DNA from 4 places in the Mesorhizobium sp. M0854 genome. Region 1 is predicted to be linked to each of the others. Evidence: predicted binding sites of a transcription regulator. Region 1 holds the regulator's gene; each other region holds the start of a gene.
The links. The regulator PhoB, encoded in region 1, activates phosphate uptake and scavenging genes when phosphate is short. The targets are predictions, from matches to a motif close to TGTCATNNANCTGTCAT.
Positions count from the first base shown of each region.

Region 1 (2,200 bases):
ATCCAGATCTTGACGTCCGCAGTGTCGCCCGCATCGCCCTGGCGATTCAGGGCATTACCGACTCCCCTGCACGCGCCATGCTGTGGTCGCCGATCACGCCGCAGACCGACATCGCCTTTGCCGACATGCTGGAGGACGAATTCGGCATCCCGGCAACGGTGGAGAACGACTGCAACATGATGGCGGTGGCTTTGCGCTGGCGCAATCCGGATCGCTATCGCGATGACTTCATCGCCATCCTGCTTTCGCATGGCATCGGCATGGGGCTGGTGCTGAAGGGCGAACTGTTCACCGGGACGCATTCCTCGGGCGGCGAATTTGGCCACATGATCCATCGTCCGGGCGGCGCGCTCTGCCGTTGCGGGCGGCGCGGCTGCATCGAGGCGTATGCCGGCAACTACGCCATCTGGCGCAACGCCAGGCAGATGAGCGAAGACAGCGAACCGGTCGCCGACGTCAGCGACGCCGACATGCGCGCACTGGCGGCCCGGGCGCGCGAGAAAGATGGGCCGGAACGCGAGGCCTACCGCAAGGCCGGCGAAGCGCTGGGTTTCGGTCTCGGCTCGCTGTTCGCGCTGATCGATCCGGCACCGGTCGCGATGGTCGGCGCCAGTGCCGCCGCCTTCGATCTGATCGAGCCGGCCTTGCGGAAGGCAATCGCCCAGACCGCCGGCGGCCAGCATTCAGGCTCGATCTCCTTCGATACAGAGCCGAACGAATTGCCTCTGATCCGCGAAGGCTGCGCGATGCGGGCGTTAAGCTTCGTCGACCAGGAGATTTTCGCGCCGGGCGCGCAAATGAGGCCCAGCGTCAGAAAGAACGTAGCCTGACCAGGCGGGTCAATCTTCCCTGATCGCATAGCCGGCGCCGCGGATGGTGCGGATGACATCCGGCATCCGGCCGTTGTTGACGGCTTTGCGCAGCCGCCCGACATGCACGTCGACGGTGCGTTCGTCGATGTAGATTGTCTCCCCCCAGACATTATCGAGTAACTGGCTGCGCGAGAAGACACGGCCCGGATGCCGCATCATGAACTCGAGCAGCCGGAATTCGGTCGGCCCGAGCCTGATTTCGCTCTTCTTGCGATAGACCCTGTGCGATTCGCGATCGAGCACGATGTCGCCGACCTTCAGCACGCTGGACAGCACTTCCGGCTTGGCGCGCCGCAGCAGCGCCTTGACCCTGGCCATGAATTCCGGTGTCGAAAACGGCTTGACCAGATAGTCGTCGGCGCCGGTCGAAAGACCGCGCACCCGGTCGCTCTCCTCGCCGCGCGCGGTCAGCATGATGATCGGCAGCCGCTCGGTTTCGGGGCGCACCCGCAACCGACGACAGAGCTCGATGCCGGAAACCGCTGGTATCATCCAGTCGAGCACCAAAAGGTCGGGCACATTCTCCTGCAAACGGATCTCGGCTTCGTCGCCGCGTGTCACCACCTCGACCTGGTAGCCTTCGGATTCGAGATTGTAGCGGAGCAGCACACCCAACGGCTCCTCGTCCTCCACCACCATTATGCGTGGTGCGATCATCGGCTGGGCACCCCCATCATGTCACCGGTGCGGACATTGTCGTTTCGTCCTGCTTCGGACGATTGACCGGCAATTGCTCGCCGGTCAGCACATAATACGCATTTTCGGCGATGTTGGTGACATGGTCGCCGATCCGCTCCAGATTCTTGGCGCAGAACAGCAGGTGCGTGCAAGCGGTGATGTTGCGCGGATCTTCCATCATGTAGGTCAACAGCTCGCGGAACACGGACGTGTATTTAACGTCGATGCGCTCGTCGGCGGCACGAAGCTTGGCCAACGCGGCCGCATCGCCTGCAGCATATTCCTCGATGACACCCTGCACCTGGATGAGAACCAGCTGCGCCATCGCGTCGATGGAATGCGACAGGTCCCGCGGCGTGGCGCTGAGGCCGACCGCACTCACGCGCTTGGCGATATTCTTGGCAAGGTCGCCGATGCGTTCGAGGTCGCCCGCCATGCGGATCGCTCCGACCACATGGCGAAGATCGTGGGCCATCGGCTGGCGTTTGGCGATCAGGGTGATGGCGCGGTCGTCCAGTTCGCGTTGACGCGCATCCATGATGGCGTCGTCGGAAACGACGCGTTGCGCCAGCACGTTGTCGGAATTCAACAGCGCCTTGGTCGCCCCGCCGACCATCGAACCGGCGAGGTCGGCCATGTCGCGGATCAGC
Region 1 covers NZ_JAMYOL010000010.1:11,386-13,585, reverse strand. Annotated here, with positions in the region: gene NKH99_RS17105 (ROK family protein) at 1-830, shown strand, start outside; gene phoB (phosphate regulon transcriptional regulator PhoB) at 840-1,529, opposite strand; gene phoU (phosphate signaling complex protein PhoU) at 1,546-2,200, opposite strand, start outside.

Region 2 (2,200 bases), on a different contig from region 1:
ACAGGATCGCCGATTGCACGATTGCCTCGCGCGTCACTTCCTGCGCCGTCAGCGGAAAGCCCTGGGCCTGGTTGTCGTCCATCAGCCGGGTCAGCAGCTCCTGGTCAAGCGAACCCCAATTGACGCCGATGCGCACCGGTTTGTCGTATTTGATCGCCATCTCGACGATCGCCGCGAACTGCCGGTCTTTCTTGTCCTTGAAGCCGACATTGCCGGGATTGATACGGTATTTGGCCAGTGCCTCGGCACAGGCCGGGTGGTCGGCCAGGAGCTTGTGGCCGATATAGTGGAAATCGCCGACCAGCGGCACGTCGATGCCGAGCCGTTCCAGCCGCTCGCGGATGGCCGGTACGGCCGCAGCGCTTTCGTCGCGATCGACGGTTATGCGCACGATCTCGGAGCCGGCACGATGCAGCGCCGCCACTTGCGCGACCGTCTGGTCGACATCGGCCGTATCGGTGTTGGTCATTGACTGGACGACGACCGGCGCGCCGCCGCCGACCATCACGCCGCCGACATCGACACCGACCGACCTGCGGCGTGGGAAGGGTGAGGAAAAATATCCGGTCATGCCGGCTGCCTTTAATCTTGAAGGTCCGGGCATGAGGTGGAGGAGCAAAGATGGCTTGTCAATGGCGACTGGCGCGCAGGCCCAGCAAATCGGAAACAACAAGATGGCAGCTTACCGCAAATCCATGGGCGTTTCCGGCAGCATAGAGACATGCCACCGGAAAGATCGCGCGCCGGGTGGCGCTTCTAGTCCTGGAAGGGTTTCAGTGGGTCGTCGGTTTCGCCTTCAGTTTTTCAATCTCGTCCTTGAGCGCCAGCTTGCGCCGCTTGAGATTCACGATTTCGAGGTCGTCTACCGATGGATGGGTCATCGCATCGTCGATTTCCCGTTCGATGTCGCCGTGTTTCCGCTGCAGCTCATCAAGATGGGATGCAAGAGACATGATTGGTTCTCCCTTTCATGGTTTCCTCGGATTGCAGCCGTCATGGCACGTCCACCGCAGGCTCGCTTCTATGACGGCATAATGACAGTGTGCCACCATCGCGCACCGATGTCGAATGCTGCGTGGTAGCATTCCACGCCAATATGAAATGTGATATGGGCTGCGCGCCGGTGCAAGAAGACCCGGTCCCGCCCAATCAGGCCCATAGTTTGGGCGCCGCAGACGTGCAGACGGTAAAAATGTCCGATCAGGAACAGGCAGATATCCGCCTCGAATATTCCCGGCTGAAGCAGGAACACGCCGATTTCGACGCGGCCATCAATGCGATGATCGCCATGAATTGCGACCCGCTGCAGATCCAGCGCATGAAGAAAAAGAAGCTTTTCCTGAAGGACAGGCTGATGGCGCTGGAAGACAAGATCATTCCAGACATTATTGCTTGAACGAACGCCATTGCTTGAACGAACGCCGGCGCCGGCTTGCTGGAAAAGCGGTTATGCCGCGATCGAAAGCCGTGCGGCGCGCTCGCGCAACAACGCTATCAGGTCGTCGGTCTTTTCGGTCGAGGTATCGATCGGAACCACCAGGCACATCGTCGCCTCGACCCTGCCCGGCGCTGAAAAGACCGGCGCGGCCAGGCATTTCGTGTAGGCATCGACAAGGCCGGAGGTGACGCAGTAGCCGGCCGACTTGGCGACGGCGATGTCGTCTATGAAATCGTCGAGTTGCAATCTGCGGCCGTCCGGCAGCACGAGATCGTCCTCGGAGACCATATCCTCGATCGCTGCCCTGTCGAAGCCGGCGAGGAGCAGTCGCCCGGAAGCTGTCCAGGGGAGCGGTATTTGCAGACCGGTCGCCGAGCTGATCCGGAATGGCCTCGTTCCCGGGCTTGAATGGACGATGGTGTAGCGGCCGCTTTGCAGCATGCACAACTCCGAGGTCTCGCCGGTCTCGCGTGACAGATGGTCGACTTCCTGGCGCCCTCGCCTGAGCAGGTCGTTGCCCCGCACATAGTCCATTCCGTAGAGATAGAGCTTCTTTCCGAAATAAACCCGATTGCCGTCTCCGGCCATTTCCAGCAGACCTGCGTCGACCAGCGAGCGCACAAGCGTATAAGTCGTCGAACGCGGCGCGTTTACCCCCTTGGCAAGATCGCCGATGCCGATCGCGCGCTGGGTCGCGTGAAGAAACTCCAAAATCTGGAGGACCCGGTTGAGGCCCTTCTCCCGAGAAGCCGAGTTCTTGTC
Region 2 covers NZ_JAMYOL010000007.1:203,084-205,283, reverse strand. Annotated here, with positions in the region: gene ispG (flavodoxin-dependent (E)-4-hydroxy-3-methylbut-2-enyl-diphosphate synthase) at 1-571, opposite strand, end outside; gene NKH99_RS14490 (YdcH family protein) at 774-953, opposite strand; gene NKH99_RS14485 (YdcH family protein) at 1,193-1,396, shown strand; gene NKH99_RS14480 (IclR family transcriptional regulator) at 1,448-2,200, opposite strand, start outside.
Region 2: a site for PhoB is predicted at 1,024-1,040, ahead of NKH99_RS14490 (YdcH family protein). Genes of this name have one in related genera too.

Region 3 (2,200 bases), on a different contig from region 1:
CCGGAGGAGGCCAAGGCTTCGGGCGATGCCGGCTTCAAGGCGCTGATCGACGGCGTCGAGATCACCGAGCGCGCCATGCTGTCGGCGCTGGAGCGGCACGGCGTGAAGAAGCTCGAGCCCGAGGGCGAGAAATTCGATCCGAATTTCCACCAGGCGATGTTCGAGGTGCCCAATCCCGACGTACCGGCAAATACGGTCGTGCAGGTCGTGCAGCCCGGCTATTCGATCGGCGAGCGTGTGCTGCGGCCGGCCATGGTCGGCGTCGCCAAGGGCGGCCCCAAGCATGTGGCAAGCGAAGCGCCGGTGGAGCCGGGGCCGGTCAACGAGCAGGCTGAGAAGGATGCGTAAGTTAGGGGAGTAGGGGAATAGGGCAGTACGGGAGTAGGGAATAGCGCTACGTCGGGTAAAGTAGCAATTGCCTACTCGCGCCCTTGCCTTCTCTCCGCCTACTCCCTTATTCAGGCCGCAAACCGCTGCGCTTCTCCGCCATAATAATTGACGTAGCGGGCGCCGATCTCCTTGACCGGCATCACCACGAACACGTCGACCGTCGAGAATTCACGGTCGATGACACAACCGTCGCCGATGCGTGCGCCGACGCGCAGATAGCCCTTGACCAGCGGCGGCATCGCCGCGATCGCCGCCTTGGTATTGACGGCCTCGATCGGCATCAGATCCATGGAACAATAGCGCCCGGCGACGGCGCGCACGTCCCAGGATGAATTCGTCCGGCAGTGGTGGGCAAGATAGGTCAGCGCCTCGGCATGTGCCGCAGGCACGGTGCCGTGGAACGACGCGCAGCCGGTCATCACGCCGATGCCGTAATGGTTGATGTAGGCCCAGATGCCTTGCCACAGCGCCTCGATGGTGCGCTTCGAGCGGTATTCCGGCAGAACGCAGGAGCGGCCGAGCTCGAGGAAGCGCTGGCCGGGATGCCGCGCGATGAGCTTGGTCAGCTCGAATTCACCTTCGGAATAGAAGCCGCCGGCGGCCGCGGCAATCTCCTGCCGCAGCAGGCGGTAGGTGCCGACGATGCGGCGATGCTCGGGGCCGGAAAGCGAAGTATCGAAGACCAGCAGATGGTCGCAGAGGGGATCGAAGCGGTCGGCATCGCGGCGGTCCTGCATCTGAAACAGGTCCTTCCTGGCACCAAGCTCGTCGTAGAACACCCGGTAGCGCACTTCCTGCGCGGCAGCGATCTCGGCCTCGTTGCGGGCGAGCCGCACTTCGAGATTGCCGATGCGGCCGAGCGATGCGCCTTTTATGACGGCATCGGCGTTCCGGCCGACGAGCAAAGGCCCGCTGGCGTTCGGCCGAGCATCACATTCCGGCATGACTGTATGCACGAGTGATTCTCCTTCGAGCCATCCCTCTTGGCACGGGGATACGGTGTAGGTGCAACAGGATTGTGACAGTACCGTGATACGGCTCTGCGGGCAATACTTCGTCGACTGGGCAATCTATCAACCGTCTATGTTGTGCCTCAGGCGGCCGCTTGCCCTTCGACCGCATGAACCAGGGCATCGGGGTCGAGCGGCTTGGTGACGAAGCCGCTGGCACCGTGAGCGAGCACGGCGTGGCGGGTCTTTTCCTGGCTGTCGGCCGACAGCACCATGATCGGCACTGGCGGCACCGCGGTCTCCTCCTCATGGCGGCGGATGGCGGCGATGGCGTCCAGGCCGTCCATGACAGGCATATGCAAGTCCATCAGCACCACGTCGTAACGGTGCTTGTGGCCGGTGCTGATGACCGCCTCGACGGCGGCCTTGCCGTTGCCGACCACTTTCACGCGATGCCCGGCCTTCAGCAGCGTGGCGCGGGCCAGCATGGCGTTGATGTCGTTGTCCTCGGCGATCAGCACCGACAGGCCCTGCTGGCGGGCGCCAATGGCGTGCCCCGCCTGCGCGCCGCGCCTTTGCAGTTGCGGCTCGGCGATGACCGGCGCGTGGCTGGTCAAAAGCACGCGCAGCAATGTCTCGCCGCGCACCGGCCTCGCAAGGAAGGTGGCGTAACCATTGGCACGGAACTCGCCAAGCATGCCACGGTCGGTCGGTGCAATCAGCGTCACTGCCTCGCAATCGGCAAATCCGCTCTGGCGCAGGCGCCTGAGCAGCCTGCCGTCGCTTTGCTCCATGGCAGCATCGATCAGCAGCACGTCGCAGCTCTCGGCGAAAGGGGTGGCCTGGGCGGCGGCGGTGGC
Region 3 covers NZ_JAMYOL010000002.1:79,245-81,444, forward strand. Annotated here, with positions in the region: gene grpE (nucleotide exchange factor GrpE) at 1-348, shown strand, start outside; gene olsB (l-ornithine N(alpha)-acyltransferase) at 459-1,334, opposite strand; gene NKH99_RS03260 (PAS domain-containing hybrid sensor histidine kinase/response regulator) at 1,484-2,200, opposite strand, start outside.
Region 3: a site for PhoB is predicted at 1,398-1,414, ahead of olsB (l-ornithine N(alpha)-acyltransferase). Genes of this name have one in related genera too.

Region 4 (2,200 bases), on a different contig from region 1:
ATCAGCACATCGGCCTCGCCGGCAAAGCCGTTCTCCGCCGTCAGCGGCCCCTGGCCGAAGGCGATCGGCAGCCATTCGACCGAACCGTCGTCGGCGAACTTGGCTACATGCAAGGTGCCGTCGTCGAGCAAATCCATGTTGACGGCGCGGTTGTCCGGATCGAACTTGCCTGTGGTGACGAACTTATAGACATAGTCGAAGCGCTCGTCGTCGCCGAGATAGAAGACGACACGGCCATCCTTGGCGACGATCGATTCGGCGCCCTCATGCTTGAAGCGCCCCATCGCGGTGCGCTTCCTCGGCGCCGAAGTCGGATCCTGGACGTCGACCTCGACGATCCAGCCGAAGCGGTTCGGCTCGTTCGGCTCCTTGCCGATGTCGAAACGGTCGTAATGCGCTGCCCATTCATAGGCACCTTCGGGAATGCCGAGGCGCTTGTAATTGGCGGCTTCCTTATGCCCCTGCGGCAGCTCGCCCGAGAAATAGCCGTGGATGTTCTCCTCGGCCATGACATAGGTGCCCCACGGCGTGACGCCGCCGGCGCAATTGTTGATGGTGCCGATGACCTTCGTGCCGGTCGGATCGGCGCTGGTCTTGACGCGGTCGTGGCCGGCGACCGGGCCGGAGAGCGCGATCTCGGTGTTGGAGGTGATGCGGCGGTTGAGCTTGCCGTCGCGAACGACCTGCCATTTGCCTGATACCTTGCGTATCTCGACGATAGTGCCGCCATGCGCGGCCATCTCGACATCGACTTGCTCCTTGCTGAGGGGCGCCTGCTTGGCTTTGCCATCGACGATGGTGACGAGACCCGGAAACATCAGGTGCGGATTGGTGTATTCGTGATTGACGACCAGCAGGCCGTGCTCGGCCGAGCCGTCGATCGGGATATAACCGACATAGTCGTTGTTGTAGCCGAATTGTCTGGCCTGGGCTTCCGCCGACTGTTTTGTCGGATCGAATCCCGGCGAATCGGCGAACAGCGGATCGCCCCAGCGCAGCAGCACGTCGGCGTCATAGCCAGGTGCGACGTGATGCTTGTCGTCGATGCCGGCCTCGAGCTCGTCGAAAGCGAAGGCGGAGCCTTTGGCGGCGCGGGCGTTGTCGGCGGTGATCAGCGCCAGCGGGCTGACGGTAGCGGCTATGGCCGAGACGGCAAGCGAACCCTTGAGGAAGCCGCGGCGCGAGAACCGCGCGGCGATGATCTCACCCATGGTGCGGTTGTCGGTGGGATTGGCTCCTGGCCCATCGTTTTCCTCGAGCAGGCTGGTGCGGAAATGGGCGTCAGGGGTGCGATGTTCGGTCATAGGGCCTGCCTCTGGCTGGATGGATTGCTGGAGCGTGTTGCCTTGCCAATCCGGTATTACCGGCAGGTCACAGTTTGATGACATGCCGGCTAAATTGCCACCTGCGATTTCGTATCCAACATCGGCCCCGCTTGACCGCGACCGGCGCTTCGGAAACAAGAGCTGCGGCAGGCGGTAGGGACCGCATCGGGAGGAACAAAAGTGAGTTTCTGGGGACTTGGGCAGCTCTGCGTCTCGACGGTGATCTTCCTGCTGGCGGCGATGGCCGCAAAACAGTGGGGGCTGGCGCCGAGCCTCGGCAAGATCGTGCTGACGTTGGCGCTCTACTCGCTGGGCAATCTGATCATGCTGAGGCTGATCCGTGAATTCGGCATGTCGGTGTCGTTCAGCCTGTCGGCGGTGATCCAGCTGGTGTCGGTGAATGTGGTGGCGCTGGTCTTCTTCGGCGAACGCGTCAATGCCTTGCAGGCAACCGGCATCGTGCTTGCCATCGCAGCTGTGGCGCTGATCACGCTCGGGCCCTATCTGCAAAGGCTGTAACTGCGATCGGGCCGATGAAGAAGATTGCAAGCAGACTGCCCAACTGGCTGGAGTTCCCGGTTCTGCTGGCCGGGCTGGTCATTGCCGGCGGGCTGTGGGGGTTCGAGGAGCTGATGGAGCTGGCGCGGGCGACCACGCCGCATGCCTTCGACACCGAAATCCTGCTTGCCTTCCGCAAAGCCGGCCAGCCCGACAATCCGATCGGACCGGCGTGGCTGGAAGGGGCGATGCGCGACATCACCAGCCTCGGCAGCGCCAGCGTACTGCTGCTGATCACGGCAGCAATGATCGTCTATCTGCTCCTTATCCGCAGGCCAGGCGCGGCGCTTCTCATGTTCGTCGCGGTAGCGGGCGGC
Region 4 covers NZ_JAMYOL010000004.1:25,240-27,439, forward strand. Annotated here, with positions in the region: gene NKH99_RS08555 (PhoX family protein) at 1-1,304, opposite strand, end outside; gene NKH99_RS08560 (hypothetical protein) at 1,506-1,844, shown strand; gene NKH99_RS08565 (phosphatase PAP2 family protein) at 1,859-2,200, shown strand, end outside.
Region 4: a site for PhoB is predicted at 1,371-1,387, ahead of NKH99_RS08555 (PhoX family protein). Genes of this name have one in related genera too.